DNA from 3 places in the Salipaludibacillus agaradhaerens genome. Region 2 is predicted to be linked to each of the others. Evidence: predicted binding sites of a transcription regulator. Region 2 holds the regulator's gene; each other region holds the start of a gene.
The links. Region 2 encodes Rex, which represses fermentation and respiration genes when NADH is low (regulators of the CRP and FNR family bind a similar motif). Its sites were predicted from a motif close to TTGTGAAATATTTCACAA; they were not measured.

Region 1 (7,912 bases), 1.7 Mb from region 2:
TATCATTAAAGCTTGGGTTAAACCGTTAATTAGTAGATAGACTTTTTAGCACCTTTCATCTATCCATCAGTTCAGAAACATTTCTATTTTTATAACACACATTGTGATGATAATTTTCCTTTAACAGGCACATAACATTTGTGAAAAAATGAGCAAATCCAACTAGAAAATAAGCATGTCTTTTCTAACTTATTTTGCGACACCTTATTTCCAATAACCTAACGCTAATTCGCGTTGTACTTCTTCATCTATCTTTGTAAAACCCTTTTCTTCTGCGTACGCTTTGACACGTTGACCAATATAAGCGAACGATATTGTCTTAATCCAATTATCTCTATAGCCATATGATTTTAAAGCTGCTAAAAACCAATCAACTGACGATTGACTAGGAAAAACAACGGTTTCCCATGTTTCCTCGTTTAATAAACGTTTATCTATCACTTCAAATCTATCATCTATCTGCAAATGATGAGTGGTGATTAGCTTTGAGTTATCCTCGGCGGATATAGGTTTATTAACGTAACCGACTTTTATCATCTCATGAGACGGTTCAGTTATTTTTTCTGATCGAATCCCGATAGAAAGAAGAACTTTCTTTGTTTTTTCCGACAATGAATAAATCTGTCGTGGCAGATCTCGGATATCGTAACCGTGAGCTAACAGCGATTCAATCAGAATCGTCACACTCTCAGGTGATAAAAATACGAGTTTTTCCGCTAACCGAATTTGTTTTAACTCGTGTGAAGAAATAGACTTCTTCTCCGTTTTTAAAGTAGGAAATGCATACGCCTCTCCCCCTTCATTAAGGAAATAGCGTTCTAATTTACTTTCCTCAGCAGACGCTTTAGCAATTAAAAGTCGCTTTCCGAACATTCTTTTTTCCTCATACCACGCCAGTTTTTGACGTAATGCTACGACATCACCGATAATTGTCATGGCAGGGTTTTGAATATTATTTGCCTTCACTTCATCGGAAATGGTTAAAAGTGTTCCTTCCACCGTGCGTTGTTTTCCTGTAGTAGCCCATTCAATGACGGCCACTTTCGTTTCTGGAGGAAAACCTTTATTGATTAGCACTTGACAGTGATGATAAAGGTTTTTCACTCCCATATAGTAAGCGATTGTATCCCCTAGCTCATCATCTGAATGTGTTTTTAACTCGTTCTCTTGACAGGAATGGCCTGTTCTAAGGGTAAAACTAGCGCTATAATCACGATGCGTAACCGGCATGCCAGCATAACTCGCTGCCGCAATACTTGATGTCACGCCAGGAACAATCTCGTAATCAATGCCTTCGTTACGTGCGGCTTCTGCTTCTTCGCCAACCCGGCCGAAGACAGACGGATCGCCGCCCTTTAAGCGGACAACCCGTTTCCCTGCCAATGCCATCTCAATTAATGTGTCGTTAATTTTTTCTTGGCGCATTACATGTCTATCTGGTAGCTTCCCGCAGTAGATTAACTGACAGTTAGCTTTTGTATATCTAAGAAGACGCGGATTTGCTAGCCGATCATATAGGACAACCTCTGCTTTTTCCAAACATTGGCGGCCTTTTTCTGTTAAAAGACCTACGTCCCCTGGACCTGCTCCAACAAATGATACAAACCCTCCCATAACCTTTCACCACCTACAAGGATACGTAAATCTCCCCGTTTTTTAAAATCACGTCGTAGGTTGGTACAGTCCCTTCATCCGGCGGCTGTACGTGACCTGTTACTAATGAAACTTTCCAATCTTGCAACGGACAATAGACAAACTCACCTGACACGATCCCTTCTGCAAGTGGTCCATTTGTATGAGGACAGCGACTTCCAATCGCTCGTACCTCTCCATTGCTTAATCGAAATAAAGCAATTGATTCATTTTTTATATGAACTTCTTTTCCAATTAAAATAGGTAACTGATCAAGCTGCATAACGTATACGTGTTCTTTCGTGATACTCATGCTTTTCCCCTCCTTGTGCTATAAAAATCTACATATTTTAATACTATCATAAGCTTTTCATGTTAAATTTTAATGACGTCATAAAGCTTCTTTTCGTCGTTTTTCTTAAGCATAGCACTCCAAGCTTCATGGTAAGTGTCACGAGCTAAAGTAAAACGGTCAACATAGTAATCACGCTGCTCGTTATCCATTAAAACGGTTTTAATCGTATCAATACCTAATCGTTCAACCCATGGGGCGGTTCTTTCACCATAAATCCCTGTTTCACGGTAATATTGCATATAAGCTTTCGCATACATAATCACTTCTTCTTCAGTAGCAACAATTTTGAGATAATCACATTCCCTTACTTCAGTACCGCCATTTCCACCAATATAAAGTTGGTAGCCATTTTCCACACAGACGACGCCAAAATCTTTTGTTAGCACTTCCGCACAGTTTCTTGGACAGCCAGTCACACCCATTTTCATTTTATGTGGGGTATCAACCATTTCTAATTCCTTTTCTAATTTAATACCAAGCCCTAATGAATCTTGGGTACCAAAACGGCAGAATAAGGAGCCTACACATGATTTAACGTTACGTAATGATTTGGAATAAGCGTAGCCAGAACGCATTTCTAAGTCTTCCCACACGTGTGGCAGATCTTCTTTTTTCACACCGTAAAGGCCAATTCTACTGGCGCCCGTAATTTTCACGAGAGGGACATCATATTTTTTCGCTACTTCGCCCATTCGAATGAGTTCATCAGCGGTTGTTGTGCCCCCGTACATACGAGGAATAACAGAAAACGTGCCATCCTTCTGGATATTCCCTTCCATTCGTTCATTAACAAAACGAGAGGATTTGTCGTCTTCATAATCAGCAGGGCGAATCATTCTCATATAATAATTCAATGCTGGCCGGCACTTTGAACAGCCTTCTGGATGTTTAAATCCAAGAACATATCGGACTTCCATTGGAGATTGAAGACCCTTTTCTTTAATTTCCGCTACAACTTCATCGCGAGACTTATCCGTACATTCACACATCCCGTTCGTTTGAGCTGCTGCATCAAAGTTATCTCCCAGTGTAAGAGAAAGAATCCCTTCAACCATCGGTCGGCATTTACCACAGGAGCCTCCTGCTTTTGTGCATTTCTTCACATCGTCAAACGTTGTTAAATCTTCTTCAAGGATAGACTGAACAATTGTTCCTTTAGTCACACCGTTACAGCCACAAACCGTTTCGTCGGCAGGCATCTCAGCCAGTAGAGTAGCTTCATCCTCTGCCTCACCCGCTTTTTGAAAGACGGCAGCTGTTGTATATTCAGATATATCGGTTCCTTTCTTCAGCATTGAGAACAACCGATTACCGTCACTAGCATCCCCGTAGAGGACAATGCCAGTTATTTTGTTGTCTTCTACTAATATTTTTTTATACACACCAGCAACGGCGTCTTGCACGACGATCGCCTCAGTCTCATCGTCTTCATTTATTTTCCCACCGGAAAATAAATCACACCCTGCTACTTTAAGTTGAGTAGATAGAATACTTCCTTCATAGCCAGGTCCTTCTTTACCTGTTAACGTATCAGCTAAGACTTGACCTTGTTCATACAAAGGCGCAACTAATCCATAAGCAACGCCTCGATGCTCTGCACATTCTCCGACAGCATAAATGGATGGGTCTGCTGTACGCATATAGTCATCCACAACAATACCACGATTCACTTCTAATCCGCAGTCTTTTGCAAGTGCCACATTTGGACGAATGCCTACGGCCATAACAACTAAATCACATGCAAGCTCTTCCCCGTCGTTAAAGCGCACACCTTCCACAACTGTCTCACCAACAATTTCTGCGGTTTGCTTCTCCATTTTAAATATCATACCTTGTTTTTCTAAATCTTTTTTCAACATTCTGGCAGCTGGTGCGTCCAATTGTTGTTCCATCAGAGTAGGTAATAGGTGAACGACATAAACTTCCATTCCACGATCGATCAGACCCCTTGCCGCTTCAAGACCTAACAATCCCCCTCCGATCACCACCGCTTTCTTTTTCGTTTCAGCAATGGTTATCATTTTCTCTGTGTCTTCTATCGTTCTAAAGCCAATAACGCCATCTAAGTCACTCCCAGGGACGGGAAGAATAAATGCACTGGACCCTGTGGCGATAATGAGATCATCATAAGAAATGTCACTCCCTTTATCCGTTGACACTGCCTGTCTATCTCGATCTATCCCAGTTACTTTTTCCCCAGTTATAAGCTTGATATTGTTTTCTTTATACCACTCCCACTCGTTAATAATAATGTCGTCTAGTTCTGTTTTACCTTGTAAAACGTTAGATAACATAATCCGATTGTAGTTCGGGTGCGGTTCCTCCCCAATAATCGTTATGTCATAGCTTGAATTATCTCTTTTCAGCAGTTCTTCTAAGCTTCGAACACCAGCCATGCCATTCCCTATCATTACAAGCTTTTTCATATTAAAACGTCCTTTCTATTAATGTTCACTAGTTCACATAACTAAATAAAAAATAAAAACATCAAATTGTGAAAGTATTCACTTTTATAAACATATTGCTTTAATAAGTATAGTTAAAGGATACCAAGAGAAATGATAATCCACTGTGATAAAAATCACACCTTGCCATATATGGTTAACTAAGGAGTAAAACGTGTTGTTCCTTTAATTACAGGGATTTTAACGAAAAAAATCACTTTATTAACACATCTAGTGACGATTGAGAGGACTACATTGTCACAAAGATGCCTTAAACGTGCATTAACGTCAAAAAACCGTCACTCAATGAACGACGGTTATCTTTGATTTTTTCTTATGAGATCTTTCGGTTACGATTCACTTATCGTTTAACGATTCTAATTGTTTATTCATTCGACTCAATTGTCTAATGATCATCCAATTCTGCTCGACTAATGCTGATAAGTACGTTACTTTAGCCTGTTCTTCAGCTTTTGCAAAGCTAAATGCCATCCCCATTTTGAATAATTTATTTCCAATAAGGTCTTCAGCAATACGTTGTAGAACAATTAAATCCTTATCATCCAGCTCCTCTAATTGATACCGCTTCATAAATTTCTCTAGCTTCTTTACATCTTTTGGTTTTTCTTCTTTCCCGCCAAATAACCCCAATGTGTTTTTCCTCCTTTGGTAAACTAAAATAGTGCTCGATCCTCACCTTAGTTTGAGAAAAAACGTAAGATGTATGCTTTTTTAACTGATTTATGATCATATTTACTTTTGGGATCATGAACAAGAGTCTGAAACTCCAGATGATATGTTTTTTTTAGCAAGTGATATTGACGCCTTTTTAAATATGCTATATGAAGATGCTGAAAGCTAGGTGGAATGGGCTCCTGTTCCCCCTCTCAACTCCTGGGGTGCTGCCTCATTTTTTAAGGATATAGCTGTCCTCTGATTAAATTTTGAAACTATGTAAAAGATGATGAATAATATTAAAATGAAGAATAAGCCTAACTTGCCTGAAGAGAGAGGGTTACTATGGATTATTTACCTAATAGAAAACAAAGGCTTAATGTCCCTCGCCTCATCTTTTTCAACATCTGAAACATTCGAACCCCTGCAATCGGAAGATTTATTTAAGCTTTTGGAGGAATAATTTATGAAAATACAGGATAACTACTATTTTAAAAAGAGACGTGAACAAGATAATTCCCCACTAGATGAATGGTATAATACTTTAATAAATAAAGATGTTAACGAAATAGACGTATTTGATCTATGTAAAATGATTAGACAAAACATTTTAATAGACTTAGCAGTAAATAAAGCCACAGAGGTTCTTAGGACTAATCCTCTAGAAGGTGACGTTTATGATGGACAATTAATAGAATTACTTTACTCTATTGATTATAAGGAAATAAAAGAGCATACCAATTCACTGCAAAAAATATTGCAAAAAGTAAAACAAACTATAGAAATTGACGATTTCATGTGTGAAGAAGACTATAATGAATATATGGATTTAGTAGACAATTTTATAGTGAAATTAAATCGCTTGTAAAAAAAGACGGTGAATCTCGGATCAGTGTGTGGTGTCAATCCATTCAGCAGACACTATCAGACATTTATTCTACGCAACATACAGAATTGGCGTTCAATAACTTCATCACCCGTTATCATCTTCTACACTCTTTTGCTCCTGACACGCTGAACTTGGATAAACAGGACCAAAAAAATTATCTATCAACAATTGGTCGATTGCTCTTTCATTGTAAAATGAGACAGTTGAACGCTTTCTTTTTGTTGTTTTGACAAGTTCAACAATACAAAAACATGTTGTATATTAAGTAGAAATGTTACTTTGCTATTTTCCTGCAGCTATGTTAGCTTTCACTTCTTCCACACACTCTACCTCAAACCCTAGGTCTACTAACATCTTATGATCCTCAGTGTCTTCTTGACCTGACGTGGTTAAGTAATCTCCAACAAAAATAGCGTTTGCTGCATATAGTCCAAAAGGTTGTAAAGAGCGGAGATTTACTTCCCTTCCGCCAGAAATGCGAATTTCCTTTGTTGGATTAACAAAACGGAAAAGCGCTAATACCTTTAAACAATACATTGGATTTAATTCATTTACGCCTTCTAAAGGTGTACCATCAATGGCATGTAAAAAGTTCACTGGAATGGAATCTGCATCTAACAATTTTAAGCTGTTTGCCATGTCCACGATGTCTTGCTTCGATTCTTTCATCCCAACAATGACACCTGAACAAGGAGACATCCCAGCATTTTTCACCATTTCTACTGTATTTACTCGGTCATCATAGGTGTGCGATGTGGTTATATTAGAATGATTTTTTTCCGATGTATTGATATTATGATTATATCTATCAACTCCTGCTTCCTTTAACCGTAACGCTTGTTCCGGCTTTAATAATCCAAGACAAGCACATATTTTCATGCCATAAGTTGCTTTTATTTCTTTTACAGCAGTCACTACATGATCAATTTCCTTATTTGAAGGGCCACGTCCACTTGCCACAATACAATATGTTCCAACATTTAAGTCATTGGCACGTTTTGCTCCCTTTAGGAGAGTCTCTTTATCTACCATTTTATATGTATCAATAGGCGCATTTGAAATAGAGGACTGAGAACAGTAGCCACAATTCTCTGGACAGAGGCCTGATTTTGCATTCACAATTATATTTAGCTTTACTTTTTTGCCGTAGTACCGCTTACGAATTTGAAAGGAAGCATGCATCAGCAATAAAATATCTTCATCAGGACATTCCAAAATAGAAAGTGCCTCGTTATTTGCAATACTTTCACCCTCTAACGCCTTATTGGCAAGCTTTATCCATTGATCCATGTTGTTCCCTCCATTTTTACATCAATATCGTTTTCCTAAGTCATTTATGGATGAATATCAGTAAACGTCACACTATTTAGGCAGGAGCTAACGAAGGCTAACGTCTTGATTCAAGCAACGATCGATCACGAGAAAAAGAACGAAAATGTCCACTGATTGTAGATTCGTTATAAAATGTCAGAATAATTAATTGTTAACCTAAAACAAATATAGTTAACAATATAAATAATAAATACATCACCCTATTTTGTCAATTGGGTGATGTATTTATTTTGGAATGTAAAGAGTTTACAGAGCTTCTTTCTTAGGATCCAAGCTTGTAGGGATGATACTTTGACCTAGGGTTTGCCCTTCTGTTAAACAACTTCATATAAGTACAAACACCGAAAATTGTGAAAAGTATGTCCGTACCTACGCGAATGAGTAAATCGAAGTCAAATTCAATTATTGTAAACAAAAAAACATGATTCATCGACCAATTTAATCCGAAAATAATAGCTCCAAAAAATAACCCTTGAAACGCTATAGACTTCTCCCTGTTTTCTGGTTGCATAAGATAATAGGTCGTTCCCACCCACAATCCAAGACCCAGTGTCCAGAAAAATGTCCCCGCCGGCTTTATATCGT
Region 2 (7,912 bases):
TGCTCAAGAACAGGTAATACTTCTTGAATGTTTCCGATTTTTTTGTCAGTAATTAAAATGTATGGATCTTCAAGAACTGCTTCCATTTTGTCAGAGTCTGTTACCATGTATGGAGATGCGTATCCACGGTCGAACTGCATACCTTCTACGACTTCAAGCTCAGTAGAGAATCCTTTAGATTCTTCAACCGTAATAACGCCGTCGTTTCCAACGCGCTCCATTGCCTCTGCAATTAATTGACCGACTTCATCGTCAGCGGCAGAGATCGCTGCTACTTGTGAAATAGATTCTTTGCTTTCGATTGGCTTAGAAATTTTCTTAAGCTCTTCTACAGCTGCTGTTGTAGCTTTTTCGATCCCTTTACGAATGACCATTGGGTTTGCACCAGAAGTAACGTTTTTCAGTCCTTCAGTGATCATCGCTTGAGCGAGAACTGTTGCAGTTGTCGTACCGTCACCAGCGATGTCATTTGTTTTACTTGCAACTTCTGATACGAGCTGGGCACCCATGTTTTCGAAGTTATCTTCAAGTTCGATTTCCTTTGCGATTGTCACACCGTCATTTGTGATTAGTGGTGCACCAAATTTTTTCTCAAGAACAACGTTACGTCCTTTTGGTCCTAATGTTACTTTAACAGTATCAGCTAAACGGTCTACACCACGTAACATTGAACGTCGTGCATCTTCACGGAATTTAATTTCTTTTGCCATGCTAAATCAACCTCCTGTTAAATATGTAGTTTCGATTTATAAAAAGGGTGACCGGTCCATCCGGTCGCTGTGATATTGGCGTCTCTTCGGTTATTAGCCGATGATTGCAAGAACGTCACTTTCACGAAGGATCAAATATTCCTTGCCTTCATATTTCACTTCAGTACCTGCGTATTTTGAGAAAATAACAGAGTCGCCTTCTTTAACTTCAAGTGCCGCGCGTTCACCGTTATCTTTTACTTCACCTGAACCGACTGCAACAATTTTACCTTCTTGAGGCTTTTCTTTCGCAGAGTCTGGAAGTACGATTCCACTCGCTGTTTTTTCCTCCTGCTCCACCAATTCAATTACGATACGATCACCTAATGGTTTTAACAAGGAAAACACCCTCCTTTAATATTTGTGCACATCTAAGTATGCATAGTTAGTTATTATTTATTAGCACTCGGTAGCTTTGAGTGCTAACACAATTATTATAATAATCAACTGTCACCCAGATTGCAAGTATTTTAATGCAATTTTTTATCGCATTTTTCGACGTTAAATCTGAGGCCGCTTCACAGTATTCCCTCTTTTATTGAGATTAAAACAACGAATGGTTATGTCAGATAAAATAGTCATCCACCTTCCATAATATACCTATGCTACAGCGTTTACTTTCAGGTTTTTCACCTGGATATGATACAATAAGGGAGTTATATGGCCTATAAGGTGATACATATACATGAATGTAGTGCTCATCAGCACCGTATGAAAGATGGGGAATGATACATTCGTTTTTCATTTATTGAATTACAGGTATAAAGGAGAATATACGTTGAAGAAAAATTATTGGTTAATCATTATCGTCTTTATTTTGACACAGCTGTCCCCTGTAGTGTTCATACCACTTTTAGCTCTGGCTGGTTTTAGAGGAACAGAGTTGTATGGGATGACGCTGTTTGTCTGCTTTACAATCGGCTTCATCATTATTGCCTTGCTCGCTCGAAAAGCGGAACCTCAAAGAGAATTCATGGAAAATAGAGCGACAGCTAGCGAAACAGTGTTATGGTCAATTTTAGGGATCTTTATGGCTTTCGCCGGTCAAACGATCGCAGCCTTAATTGAAACGAACCTTTTCGGTGTGGAAGTAGGCTCTGAAAACACGCAAGTAATCGTTAATATAGCCAATGCTGTTCCACTCATGATTATTGTCGTGGCCGTTTTCGTTCCAATTATGGAAGAACTCGTGTTTAGAAAAGTCATTTTCGGGAGCCTGTATCCGCGTTTCGGCTTCTGGATTTCAGCTATTGCCAGTGGCTTAATCTTTGCCGTCGTGCATATGGAATTTGAGCATTTACTCGTGTATGCATCCATGGGGATTGTCTTCGCTTATCTATATTGGAAAACGAAGCGTATTATCGTGCCAATTTTAGCCCATGTTGGTGTGAATTCCTTCGTGATGATTGTGCAAGTCATTTTTGGTGATGAGATGCAAGAGATTATTGAACAACATGCGGCAATCGTACAGATCGTTCAAGCGATTATGAGAGGATTTTTATTATGAGATCTCCTAGATTTTCAGGCTACCTTTACTTTTTTCTAGGAACGCTGTTTTTGCTGATTGCTATTCAAACAGCTCAAGCATCACCTGGTTGGGATGCCATCACCATTCTCTTAATGGCTTTTGCAGCGTTTGATTACTTTCTAGCGTTTCGCATGTTCGCTATTGCCGCTCGGCAAAGACATAGTAAGAAAAAATAATGTCATAAAAAAGCAGCCGAGATGGCTGCTTTTTTGCTGTAAGAAAGTCTTGTTCTAGTTCATTGCTCAATAGATGATGATAAGAAGGGCAAAATAAATGCCTTGTTAGTTTCCACCAATCGACAGCGCTCATGCCCCTCTTTAAAAAAGTTGTTAGTTGTCGTTATTCTCATAAATGACTAATTTCACATCATTCGGCTGTTTCCGCTAATTCTGTTTTACGTTGTTTTTTAACCTCATGCCCTAGTAAGAATCCAGCTGGAACGGAAAGTACCGCTAAAACAGCTATGATAAGAAACCCTTCCGTAATAGCTGTTAAGCTCGCTTCTTCTATGCTTCCACCATTGCCGGTCATCACTTGGCCTCTGCGAACCTCAAAATAAATTGACACGAAGACAATTCCTAATGCTGAGCTCATTTGACGTAAGACATTATTCATCGCTGAACCTCGTGAAACAAACTTATCTGGGATCGCATTGATGCCTGCTGTCGTTGCAGGCATAGTACTTAACCCCATGCCAATCCCTCTCACAGCATTCAATAAGAAGACAACCCAGATGGCTGTTTCCATATCAATAAAGCCGAGAAGTGCTGTTCCAATCGCCACGATACAAAGCCCCGGCGTCACAACTAAAGCAGGTCCGTGCTGATCGAGGAGCTTTCCACCAATTGTCATAAATATCCCGGTAAGGAGCGCAGCCGGTAGAAACACCACGCCTGTCATTATCGCCCCATAGCCATAGACGTGTTGAATAAGCAGGGGGATTAAAAATATACCACCGAATAAACTGATTGAGCTAATCATCGCAATCCACACACTATACGCATATGCCGGCACACGCATAATAGATAAATCTAATAATGGTTGCTCTGTGCGATTTTCTATTTTCACGAAGCAATAAATTGCAATAACACCTAACACGACTAGAGCTAAATTCACTGGAGCAGTTAAATGCGCTAGTTCAGATACCCTCCCAAGTGCTAGTAAAATCGAGCCAACACCAAGCGTTACAGTGAAGAACCCCCATTTATCAAAACGGATACCTGACATTTTTTCAGACTTTTGAAGATACATATAAGAAAAGATCAATCCTAAAAGACCTGTAGGAATATTACATAAAAACAGCCATGGCCATGATCCAAGTTCAATAATGACACCGCCTAATGTTGGACCAATGGTTGGGGCCATCATGGCGGCCACTCCCCAAACACCTGTGGCTAGTCCTCTCTCATCACGAGGAAATACCTCAAAGATAAGGGCTAGAGAGAGCGGCATCATAACGCCACCACCTATGCCTTGCAGACCTCTAAAAGCAATTAAGGAGGGTAAATTCCAAGAAAGTGAACCTAGTAGTGATCCAAGTAAGAATACTGCGAGCCCAGCCATATAAAGTTGCTTCTTACCAAATTTATCACCTAAAAAACCGGTCAGCGGCATAACCATCCCCATAGTGACCATAAAAATCGTAATGACCCAGCCAGTAGCGACCGCATCAGCCTCAAACACAGTCATTAAATGAGGGACTGCGGGATTTAACATACTATTATTTAAAATGATGGTAAAAGTACCTAATAAAACGGTTATGACCACAAGCCATTTTTGCGAGATTTTTGCCATAAATAAGACAGCCTTCTTTCGGTTCACGAAATAGTAATCTATTTCTACTATACCATGAGTTTCATTAATTAAAATTAAAAATGCATATATATCTATTTGAACGAAATACAGCTGCAAAAAACGTTTTATCACATTGGTTTTTCGCTATAGACTGACCCGTTCCCATAGGTTCATCTTCAGTGACAGTCCTTTTTATTACAAAAATCATGTCTTCTGTAGATGGTTCGTTAATCATTGACGACTTTTAATTATTCCTGCGCTTGGATGTTCGTTCACTCATTTTAACAACAGTCTTCTTTACAGCGTTCAGTCATCCATTCTTTGTCTTACGAGCCTTGCGTCATTCAGGTACGGATGACCTGTCCAAATTACCCGCAGTCGTGTAACACTCATCTAGGTACTATATCTTCTCTAATGAACACTTTTCTCCTCTACAATGTTAAAAGCTGCCTATTATAAGGCAGCTTTTAACACGATGCAGCTCATATTTTAAGTATCAACTTTCTCTATAAAGGATAGTGCTTTAAAAAGTAGATGAGGGATTGAAGTTCCACTGACAGATCAATATGATGAACACGAACGTCAGACGGAACCGACAGTCTCGCAGGCGTAAAATTCAAAATCCCTTTAATACCTGCTTTTACTAAGTCATCAGCGATAGGTTGTGCCGCTTGAGATGGCACAGTCAAAATGACCACTTCCACACTGCTTTCCGCCACACGCTCTTTAAATTCATCCAGATGATAAACGGGCACACCACCTATTTCTTTCCCAACCTTATCTGCTGCTACATCAAATGCCATATCAATTTTTGTATTATTGCTTTTGCTAAAATTATAATTTAAAAAAGCCGTTCCTAAATTACCAACCCCAACAAGTGTCACCTTCGTTAATTCATCTTGGTCAAGCGTTTTTCTGAAAAAAGATAATAGATAATTCACGTTATATCCGTAGCCTTTTTTGCCGAGAGCACCAAAATAGGAAAAATCCCTACGTATTGTGGCTGAATCGACCTTTACCGCTTCACTTAATTCTGAAGATGAGACGCGGTGTTTACCTGACGCTTGTAAGCCTTCTAAAAATCGATAGTACAATGGCAATCGTTTTGCTGTTGCCTGAGGAATTTTTGCTTGATCTAGATCCATAACTGCTCCGCCTCCTTCTTAAATATAATAGCTACCTTGGCTAACCAACTAAGTATTAAAATGCATTCATTAAGTTAAGTATGTTATCGTTTAAAATCCCCATTTTTTCCACCCGTTTTCTCCACGAGAAATGTCTCACCAATGACCATCCCTTTATCCACTGCTTTGCACATATCATATATAGTCAATGCGGTCGCAGAAGCTGATGTTAGCGCTTCCATTTCTACTCCTGTATTCCCTTTTGTCTTAACTGACGCTTCAATTTTCAATTGGTATGTATCAGCATTCACATCCCAATCAAAACGAATATCGACTCCTGACAGTGCTAACGGATGACACATTGGAATCCACTGAGACGTATTTTTAGCAGCCATAATCCCTGCAACTTGCGCCACACTGAGAACATCCCCTTTAGCCATCGTCCCTTGTTGGATATTTTCATAGATTTCTTTAGTGACAAAAAGACTTGTTTGGGCCACTGCTGTTCGAACTGTTTCCTGTTTATCGGAAATATCAACCATACGTGCCCGACCTTGTTCATTAAAGTGTGTGAAGTCTCCCATGTTTATCCCCCTTTTTTCCACTTCTATTGTACACTATTTTTTCACAATCTGCATAATAAAGCATGGAAGTCTTGCGATAAACCTTTTCTCTCATGTACACTTAGCTTGTGAACGGTACGGAAATTGAATTGTGAGGTTACAGTGATGATTTTATTACAATGTACACAATTGTCGAAGTCATTCGGTACAGAGAAAATACTCTCCGATGTAAAATTAGAAATAAAAAGTCGGGAGCGTATCGCCCTTGTAGGCAGAAACGGGGCCGGTAAATCAACGCTTCTGAAAATTCTAACCGGTGAGTTATCGTACGACTCAGGGCAAATTGTCATTCCTAAGGATGTCAGTATGGGTTACTTAGCGCAAAATAGCGGCCTTCATACAGAAAGAAGTATATGGGACGAAATGATGACCGTTTTTGAGCCACTTCGGAAAATGGAAGCATCTTTGCGAGCACTTGAGGAGAAAATGAGTGATCCATCTCAAAAAGATCATGTTAAAATTCTTCAAGAATATGATCAGCTACAGCAAGACTTTAAAGATAAGGGTGGCTTTCAATACGAGGCTGATACACGAAGTATTTTATCAGGATTAAGTTTTAACCATTTTGATTATAATACGTCCATCTCATCGTTAAGTGGGGGACAAAAAACCCGACTTTCACTCGGTAAATTGCTTTTATCAAAGCCTGATTTACTCATTTTGGACGAACCTACAAACCATTTGGACATTGCCACTTTAACTTGGCTCGAACAATACTTATCTGGTTATGACGGAGCAGTGTTGATCGTCTCACACGATCGCTATTTTTTAGACAAAGTTGTGGATTATGTCTATGAGCTATCCTTTCATCAAACAGTTAAATATACCGGTAATTACTCGAAGTATTTAGAGCAAAAAGCTGCTCGATTAGAGCAAGAAATGAAGCTTTATGAAAAACAACAGGACGAGATGAAGCGACTTGAAGAATTCGTGCAAAAAAACCTTGCCCGCGCCTCTACTAGTAATCGTGCGAAAAGCCGGCGCAAACAGTTAGAACGTATGACGGTGATGGACAGGCCTAAATCGGATGATTATTCAGCCAATTTTCATTTTGATATCCAAAAGCAGAGTGGAAATGACGTGCTTACAATTGACGATCTCACACTAGGTTATGATGGACATGTTCTGTTTAAGCAGGCAAATCTAAGGCTTACTCGAGGGGAAAGCCTCGCTCTTATTGGGCCAAATGGTATTGGAAAATCCACGCTCATAAAGGCCATTGCAGGGAAACATAAGCCATTGAACGGAAATATTACTTATGGCAGTAACGTCACAATCGGTTATTATGATCAAGAGCAGGCAGCACTCAGCTCGAATAAAACGGTCCTTCAAGAGCTCTGGGATGACTATCCAGACACGAATGAAAAAGATATACGGACGGTCCTTGGAAACTTTCTTTTCAGTGGTGAAGACGTGTTAAAAATCGTCTACGATTTAAGTGGTGGTGAAAAGGCAAGATTGGCGTTAGCCAAATTAATGATGCAAAAGGCAAACTTGCTCATCCTTGATGAACCTACCAACCACTTAGATTTAGACAGTAAAGAAGTATTAGAAAACGCACTTATTGAGTATCCAGGGACATTACTCTTCGTCTCCCATGATCGTTATTTTGTTAATCGCATGGCCACAAGGGTAGCTGAATTATCTCAAACAGGGATGATGAGTTACTTAGGTGATTATGATTATTACGCGACTAAAAAAGCTGAGCAGGCAGAACTGCAGCGACTCAAGGAAAGTGAAACACCTGTTATTCACTCCTCCTCTAACACCAGTGATAAAACAGCTAAAGCCGACTATGCTAAAAGCAAAGAGCAACAAAAAGTAGCTCGTCAACGGCAGCGTCGTATTGAAAAAGTAGAACAGGCGATCGAAGAAAATGAGCTTACGATCAGTGAATTAGAAGAAACGCTTTGTGATCCGGCCATTTTTCAGGATCATGAAAAAGTGGCAGACCTTCATCAACAATTAGAAACAGCTAAACATACTCTTGAAGAACTAATGGAAGAATGGGAAACGTTACAGCTAGATGAGGAAGGATCATAAAACATCCCTTCGAAGTGGTGTTATCATTATTCTCGCACTGATTGGTAGTTG
Region 3 (7,912 bases), 640 kb from region 2:
CCGAACCTTCGTATAATTATGAGAAAGCGAAGGCTGATTGTTAATTTTCCCATAAGTTCTCAATTTAATTAAGAAATGATACAAGTAGCTAGATAGCTCTAAACGTGAGAATTCAGACTCCACCTCCACTTTATCGATCATTGCTTTCATTATATTGTAAAAATGCTTATCTTTGTTTTCGTTATACACAGCTGAAAAATTCAATTCTAATGCCTTTAAAATGGAGACAACAGAAACACCCCCAAATGTGATATAGGCAGTAGACCATAAAGAGCCATTCGTATAATAAGAATGGGGTGTATATGGCTTGAGGAAGATGCCTCTTCCCGGTGTCATCATATAAGATTGACCGTTAAAAGTGAAAGTTCCCTTTCCTTCTAACGTTAATAGCCAGTGAAAGTAAGGATACCCCTCCGGTCTTGTGAACTTTTGTTCCTGTGGATTATAGCCAACACTTTCTACAAATAACGGCAAGTTTTGTTCACCAGCTACAAAGGTGAACCTCTTTTTATGAAAATACATTACTAAATCACCTCTTTACTTTAAGCCTTCAATAACCATCAGAACATCTTTGTGTATTGTCAGTATGTCTAAGAACTTCTATGTGTCGTTCAGTTTTATTATAAACCAACCTTCAATCAGTAGCTGCTTTCGTTCTTCTTTCACTGATTGATAAGGTCCGTGATTAAGGAGATGAGCATCCGTTATCTGTGATAAAATACTTTATATCATAAAGGAGTGGGGATAAAAGGCATTTCCTCCCATTTGAAAAGACCAGGAGGCTAATCATCATGGAAAAAGAGGTCCATAAAGTAAGATCACGTGCTAGACGCTTTAAGAAATTATTTGAGAAAATCTCCATTAATGCGCTTCCGTGGGAAATTGACGGTATACATTATTTTATGGTGAATTATCTTAAATTTAATAAGCTCCAGGGGACAGCCATTTTCTCCCCGAAAAAACGGGACGAGCATCCTGCTTCTGCCCGGGAAGCCCACTCCCCACTATTTCAATTTTATAGGCTTATGAATGAAATACATGTAGTAGGTAATAGAAGAGCCACCATTGATCCTACTTATTTTGAACACCCCCTTTCTCTTTCTAGTGAGGTGGAAAATTCTGTTCTACAAGAAGGACATGCTTTTCTCACCACGTTATTTCATAAACAAATTCAGCTTAAGCATGTTTATGCTCATTTTTTCGGAGAATTAGCTAAACTGCGTCAAGATTCCAAACCATTATCACAAGTTCATCTAGACTTGGCAATAACGACGATTGCTGAGCTTGAGCTCTATAATTATGAAATAATGAAAGAGACAGCAAAGCATATACACGTGCTAAAAGATTGGATAAGCGCTATGAAACATGAAAAACTATGGGAAGAGATGTCTCAAAATCAACGTGTCTTCTTTCAACAAATGGTGCAAAATGAGCAGAAGATGAAGGAACAACTTAAAAGCCTGTCAATCACCCATCAGGCAAATCGAGATAAATTGTTAAAATCGACTAAGAAAAAATATACCAACTTCTTAAAGGAAGAACGGGTTAAAGACTTTGCCAGTCTTCGTTCCCCACGGTAAAGCCCATTTCCCCCCAAAAAGAAGATCAACTTAGTGATAAATATCCTTCTGATTATTTGAAGTACCTTTGCCCCCATCGCACTGGGTGTACAATGGCATAATCTTCGCACCTTACCTTATCAATTACTCGCACATACTCCTTGTATAAGGTGGCGTCAAAGAGCTAGGAAATCACGTAATCCTAGCTCTTTCATTTGGAGAAAAAACTTAACGCTAAATTCTGTTATAGTCCCCTACAATCAACTGTTTTTCATAAACTCAAACAAAGAAAACCCTTTCATATCAATATTTTTTTACCCTGTAATTAATTTACTTTCAAAAAATACCTTGCACTCTCTATTAATTATTGATAGAATTTATTCCATTAACGCAGTTAAATATTTGGTTAAGATTTGTTCAACATTTCACAAATTCGGTATGTTTATGCTTTTTAATAAGTGTTGAAAAGTGACTTTAGCACTTAGTAACAATCCCCTGGCTCTATAAAGGAATGTGTACCCCTATTGACCTGTACGGTTTGCAAGTTAACACGTGCTGCAGGTTTTTTCAATTTGCTTCACTAAAATGTTTCGTGTCACGAATTATATTGCTAGAAAGAAGGATTACACCTATGGAAACCACCTCATTAGAAAAAGTAGAACAGTTAGCATTAAAAAAAGAAAAAATATTTAAAAGTGGCATCTCACGCTATTTACTCCGTGCTATTCTTGCCAGTATGTTCATTGGATTCGGCGTCATTGTAGCCTTTAAGACGGGAAGTTTTTTTTATACAGAAGCGCCGCCCTGGACTTATCCTATGGCCGCTCTCACCTTTGGGAGTGCCATTATCTTAATTGCGTACGGTGGCGGTGATTTGTTTACCGGTAATACCTTTTACTTTACTTATACAGCTTTAAGAGGAAAAATGAAGTGGTCACGAGTGTTCACCCTTTGGAGCTATACTTACTTAGGAAATATTATTGGAGCTGCCTTTTTCGCTTTTTTAATTTTTACAACAGGGTTATTTAATAGTCCCGATGTAAACGCCTTTCTTTTAGGAGTTGTTGAAAAGAAAATGACCGATCCCACAATGGAGCTTTTTTTTCGCGCGATCCTTTGTAACTGGCTCATTTGCTTAGCCTTTTTCTTGCCGATGTCTATGAAAGAGGATATGGCTAAAATAATAACAATGGTGCTATTCGTTTTTTGCTTCTTCATCTCCGGCTACGAACATAGTATTGCAAATATGTGTACGTTCGCCATTGCATTTGTGTTAAATCCGCCTGATGCCGTCAGTATTCAAGGGATGATATACAATCTTGTGCCTGTTACACTTGGTAATATAATCGGTGGGAGTGTGTTAATGGCAGGTGTCTATTACTATATAAACAAGCCATTTCTATCAGATAACTAGATTACGAGCTTACCAATCTAGCATAAAAATAGCTGTCTCAAAAGAATTCTCTTTTGTAGACAGCTATTTTTGCATTCATTCTTTTTATGAGTGTGACTTCTTTCTTAGAAATCAAAGTAAACTTTCAATAAAAGGCACGAAAGAGGCGAGTAGACGAAGGACAGCACGTTTAAAAAAACTGACGCCTTCATTTTCATCGATTTCTTGGATGTTGTCCTTAGTCACGAGATGTGTATCCGCCTGCAAGTTAGTAATGTGACCTTCTAAAGCGGATGCAAACTCTTCCCCTTCTAAGACGATAACTGTTTCTGTATTTAAAAAGGCACTTCGTGGATCCACATTAAACGACCCTATAACACTATAATAAGAATCGATTATGAATGTTTTTCCATGAATTGATCCTTGTCCTGCATATTCATATAAGTCCACTCCATTTTCAGCTAGATTTTCACGATATCTCTCATAACCAGAATAGGCCAAGAGGTTTGGCGTGACTTTTTTTGAATTAGTCAGGACATCTAACTGCACAGCATCTGTTATCTTCTGTTGAAATGGAGACGTCATAACATCAGTAGGAATGACGTATGGGCTTTGAATCAAAACAGATTCTTCTGCGTCTTTTATGAGGCTCATGAGGTTTTGCCAAATGGCAGGCGAGTGGTTCATTCGCTCAATAGGATTATGCCAAATTTGAATCCCTTTCACTTGGATAGCCTCTTCTTCCCACTCACCCACGTTTAGATGAACAACCTTTTCAAATGTGTCATGTGCTTCATGTAACATGACCTTCTTCTCAGTAGCCGCTCTCTCTCGATAGAGCGATGGAACAAAAATCGGTTCATAGGAATAATCATGGTTAAAAAGCTCGTCAAAATATTGACTCATCTCCGTAATGGCAGACCTCTGATCGTCTCGTGCTGTTTCCTCTTTAATTAAGATGATATCCCTATCATAGACTGTATCGTCTACATCTGACTTAAAATATTTATCACCTATATTACGTCCACCTGTCATGACATAGTGATCATCTACAATTAATAACTTATCGTGCATACGATTATGCCAAGTATACGGTCGAAGCGGGTTAAAGGGTTCATAATACTTTAGCGTAATGTTTGGATGGGTGGATAACATGTAAGGTATGACCCTCAAATCACCTCTCATGTTATGTAACATCCCATCAAATAAAATTTCAACTTCCACCCCTCTATCCGCCGTTTCAAAAACAGCACCCATAAAAGCATCGGTCCAAACACCTGCATGAAAAGTATGATAGGTAATAGCTAAACGTTCTTCTGCTTTTTTTAACAAATCTAAACGTACGAAGCCAGCTTGCTCATTGTCTTCTATAATAACTACCTTCTCCCCGGCCATGAGCATCTTGTTCGCCATACCCTCATTTTCTGCCTGAGGATAAGATGGGAAATAGTGAAACATAAAGCCTGCAGTTAAAAGTGAGAACATGATGTATAGAAACAAGCTCCTTTTTACGTTCTTCCAATACATATGCTTCATATATCTCACTCCACCGAAGATTGTATTATTTAGGTAGTGTTACTTTGAATGTGGTTCCGTGACCTTTTTTACTCTTAACACTAATAGAAGCACCGTGTAAATCTACAATTTGTTTCACAATTGATAAGCCAATGCCTGTTCCTGTTTTTTTAGAACGGGCTTTATCCGTTTTATAGAACCTCTCCCATACGTGCGACAACTCTTCTTCCGTCATCCCCACGCCTTCATCACACACATTTACATCCACATTATTGCTATGTTTATTAACTTCTAATTGAATAGCAGTGCCACTGTCAGAGTTTTGTAGCGCATTTTGCAGTAAATTCCCCCACACTTGAGCCATTCGATCTTCATCAGCATAGATATAAATATCCTCTTCTGTATTTAATGCCATATCTATCCCATGTTTTGAAGCAGTCGGTTCCATTTTAGCTAGCATTGTACGTAACTGTTCTGTCAAGTTATATCGCTTGCAATCAAGTTTCCAATTTCCTGCCTCAAGACTTGTCTGATCTAACAGATCATTCACTAGTTTCATAAGCCGATCTGTCTCATGACGCATGATTGTAAGATAATGCTGATGCTTTTCTTTCGGAATCGTGCCATCCATCATCGCACCTAAAAATCCTCTTATGGAGGTTAGTGGAGATCTCAAATCGTGGGATACGTTAGCGACGAACTCTTTTCGTAACTGATCAAGACTTCCAAGCTCTTTAGCCATATAATTAAATGTATGTGCCAGCTGCCCAATCTCATCTTTGCTTTCGACATGAATACGGGCTGAAAAATCACCTTTTGCATACTGCATAGCGACATTTCTCATGTTCGTTAATGGCGCAGTTATTTTTCTTGAAACGAAAAAAATCATGAGTGCTGTAATTAAAATAGTAAACCCTGCTGTTAAAAAGCTAATCCAAACAATTTGGCTCGATTCATTATCGAACTCATGAAAGAGCATCACCATCACATACTCTTCAACATCAGCTGTAGGAATAATGAGCGGCTCAGCAATCATATAAACGACTTGGGTCCCCTTACCTTGTATTCGCTTATTAACGCTCCCTTCAGCCAATACATGTTTTAAATCTTCCCTGGAAAAGCCAATACCTTCTAAGAAACCAGTATTATAAACGGGAGTGCCTTCCTGATTAAAAAGCAGAATTTGTCTATTTTCTTGATTCATACTCATTTCGAGCGACGTTTGCAACGTTTCTTCATTCCATCCTTGTTCTTTCGCATTTAAGAAATGCTCGATGAGCCGATCTTTTTGATGATCAAATGTCCTAGAGTATCTTGCCGTCATTTCATTATGAATAAGTGAATTTAATAATACCGCAAACACGACAAAGGATATAAGAAGAATTATTAAATGTGAGGAGAATAATTTTCTAAACATGCCTTTATTTTTAAACACGTTCATTCACCTCAAATTTGTAGCCGACTCCACGTATCGTTTTTAGTTTCCAATGCGGCCACTCATCCCCAATTTTTTCTCGAATCCGTTTAATATGGACATCAATTGTTCTGACGTCCCCTTCATAATCAAATCCCCATATTCTATCTACTAACTGCTGGCGAGTGAAGACCTGATTTTTTTCTGTAGCAAGAAAATATAATAATTCCAATTCTTTAGGGGGCAAAAAGAGAGAGTCCTCTCCCCGCCATAATTGATGTTGCTGAATATCAATTTCTAATTTTTCAAACTTAATCGGCTTTCGTTCTTGGTCATTCGGATGTGTCCGCCTCAGAATCGCCTGCATTCGCGCAATAATTTCTTTCGGTTCAAACGGCTTAACCACATAATCATCAGCCCCCATGTCTAGACCTTTAATTTTATCGTAACTTTCTCCTTTTCCAGTCAACATTAAAATAGGGGTTTGGCGTTCATCACGCCTGATTTCTCTACACACTTCCCATCCATCCATTTTCGGAAGCATAATATCTAAAATAACGAAATCTGGGTGTTCATCATAGTATTTTTCCCATCCTTCTTCCCCATCAATGGCGATCGAGACCTCAAAACCTTCCTGTATAAGATACAATTCTAATAGATCTGATATATAAGGATCATCTTCAACAATAAGCACGTGAAGCCTTTCTTTCATAATCTGCTCCCCCTTTTCTAGCATGTACTCATTAAGCTTACTTTAGCATAAGGAAAAGCTCATGAGACTAAATAACCCTATCTCATAAGCTTTCCTTTACTTTATAATAAACAGCTAATTAGCTGATAATTTTTTTGGCCTTTCACATAACGTTATTTTAATACCTAATTTTTCTAGTTTGTATTTAATTTCATATACGGATTTACGTGTGGGCATCTTTGTCATCTGTTGGCGCCTCCTCCGTCGTCATGGAAATACATCGGGATCACTTTCTTATCGTGATCTTCATCCAAGTGTTTTACCTGGTCATAAATAACTTTCATTTTATCATCCATCTCTTTAACTGTATCTGCAGCTTCCTTTAACCCTTTCTCAAGGTGCTTCGGAATTTTTTCATTGTATTTGTAGTAAATTTTATGTTCAAGGCTCGCCCAGAAATCCATCGCTAACGTTCGAATTTGTACTTCTACATAAACATTTTCTATGCCGTGGGATAGTGTTATCGGCACTTGAACAATAAGATGAAGACTTTGATAGCCATTAGATTTAGGGAAGCGTATGTAGTCCTTCACCTCAATGATTGTTAAATCTGTCCGCTTTGTTATCAAACTGTATAAGTGGTACACATCCGATTTAAAAGGCGTGACAATTCTCATCCCTGCAACGTCGAATAAATTATTTTTGGCATTGTTTACCGTCGGTCTCAAGCCTTTACGGTGAAGTTTATCAATCATACTTTTGGGTGTTTTCAATCGTGTCTTAACATGTTCAATTAAACTTTCTTCTCTCATATATTTCGTTTCTTCAACCATAATATTAACTTTTGTTTTTAGTTCATCTAGTGCAAATTTATACGGGAGTAAAAAATTTTTCCATATAGTCGCTTTATCATCCATTATTGTTCGCCTCCAAATAGAGATCTTACTTTCCAACTATCTTATTTGTAACTAAAAAAAGCTTATCAAATGAATATGAACAGAAAATGAACGAGTGAACTAATCCATATTTTTTTATAATTTACGGAATTTAATCCTTATTTACACTTCTTATTATAAAATAATGGGGGTAGACATTTTGTATCATGCACAGAACGGAGGTAGTAATAGAATGAAATACAACAAGAAAGATGGGTTAAGTTATGAAATACGGCCTGCAAACGAGCAAGATGCCCTTGAATTATCTCACGTAAGATGGCAAATCGATGGTGAAACTGACTATCTAGATAGAGAACAAGGAGAAGATTATTTAGATGAAGCTGGATTTAAAGAGCGTATACGTCAAGATAAAGTGACAATTAACCATCTATTTTTAGTAGCTGA

Region 1: nirB (nitrite reductase large subunit NirB) is a predicted target of Rex. The motif match lies at 4,480-4,497, and genes of this name have one in related genera.
Region 3: BK581_RS07035 (formate/nitrite transporter family protein) is a predicted target of Rex. The motif match lies at 1,973-1,990, and genes of this name have one in related genera.

What each region holds. Positions count from the first base shown of each region.
Region 1 is NZ_KV917378.1:339,690-347,601, reverse strand. It holds gene cobA (uroporphyrinogen-III C-methyltransferase) at 205-1,614, opposite strand; gene BK581_RS01665 (nitrite reductase (NAD(P)H) small subunit) at 1,628-1,945, opposite strand; gene nirB (nitrite reductase large subunit NirB) at 2,008-4,413, opposite strand; gene BK581_RS01655 (hypothetical protein) at 4,789-5,082, opposite strand; gene BK581_RS01645 (contact-dependent growth inhibition system immunity protein) at 5,573-5,974, shown strand; gene bioB (biotin synthase BioB) at 6,278-7,285, opposite strand; gene BK581_RS01635 (hypothetical protein) at 7,590-7,912, opposite strand, start outside.
Region 2 is NZ_KV917378.1:2,083,315-2,091,226, forward strand. It holds gene groL (chaperonin GroEL) at 1-710, opposite strand, end outside; gene groES (co-chaperone GroES) at 804-1,088, opposite strand; gene BK581_RS09760 (CPBP family intramembrane glutamic endopeptidase) at 1,528-2,256, shown strand; gene BK581_RS09765 (YdiK family protein) at 2,253-2,453, shown strand; gene BK581_RS09770 (MDR family MFS transporter) at 2,644-4,071, opposite strand; gene BK581_RS09775 (redox-sensing transcriptional repressor Rex) at 4,578-5,216, opposite strand; gene moaC (cyclic pyranopterin monophosphate synthase MoaC) at 5,300-5,779, opposite strand; gene BK581_RS09785 (ABC-F family ATP-binding cassette domain-containing protein) at 5,924-7,861, shown strand.
Region 3 is NZ_KV917378.1:1,443,469-1,451,380, forward strand. It holds gene BK581_RS07025 (AraC family transcriptional regulator) at 1-522, opposite strand, end outside; gene BK581_RS07030 (hypothetical protein) at 792-1,580, shown strand; gene BK581_RS07035 (formate/nitrite transporter family protein) at 2,191-2,973, shown strand; gene BK581_RS07040 (phospholipase D-like domain-containing protein) at 3,085-4,488, opposite strand; gene BK581_RS07045 (HAMP domain-containing sensor histidine kinase) at 4,514-5,902, opposite strand; gene BK581_RS07050 (response regulator transcription factor) at 5,895-6,593, opposite strand; gene BK581_RS07055 (GTP pyrophosphokinase) at 6,815-7,489, opposite strand; gene BK581_RS07060 (GNAT family N-acetyltransferase) at 7,701-7,912, shown strand, end outside.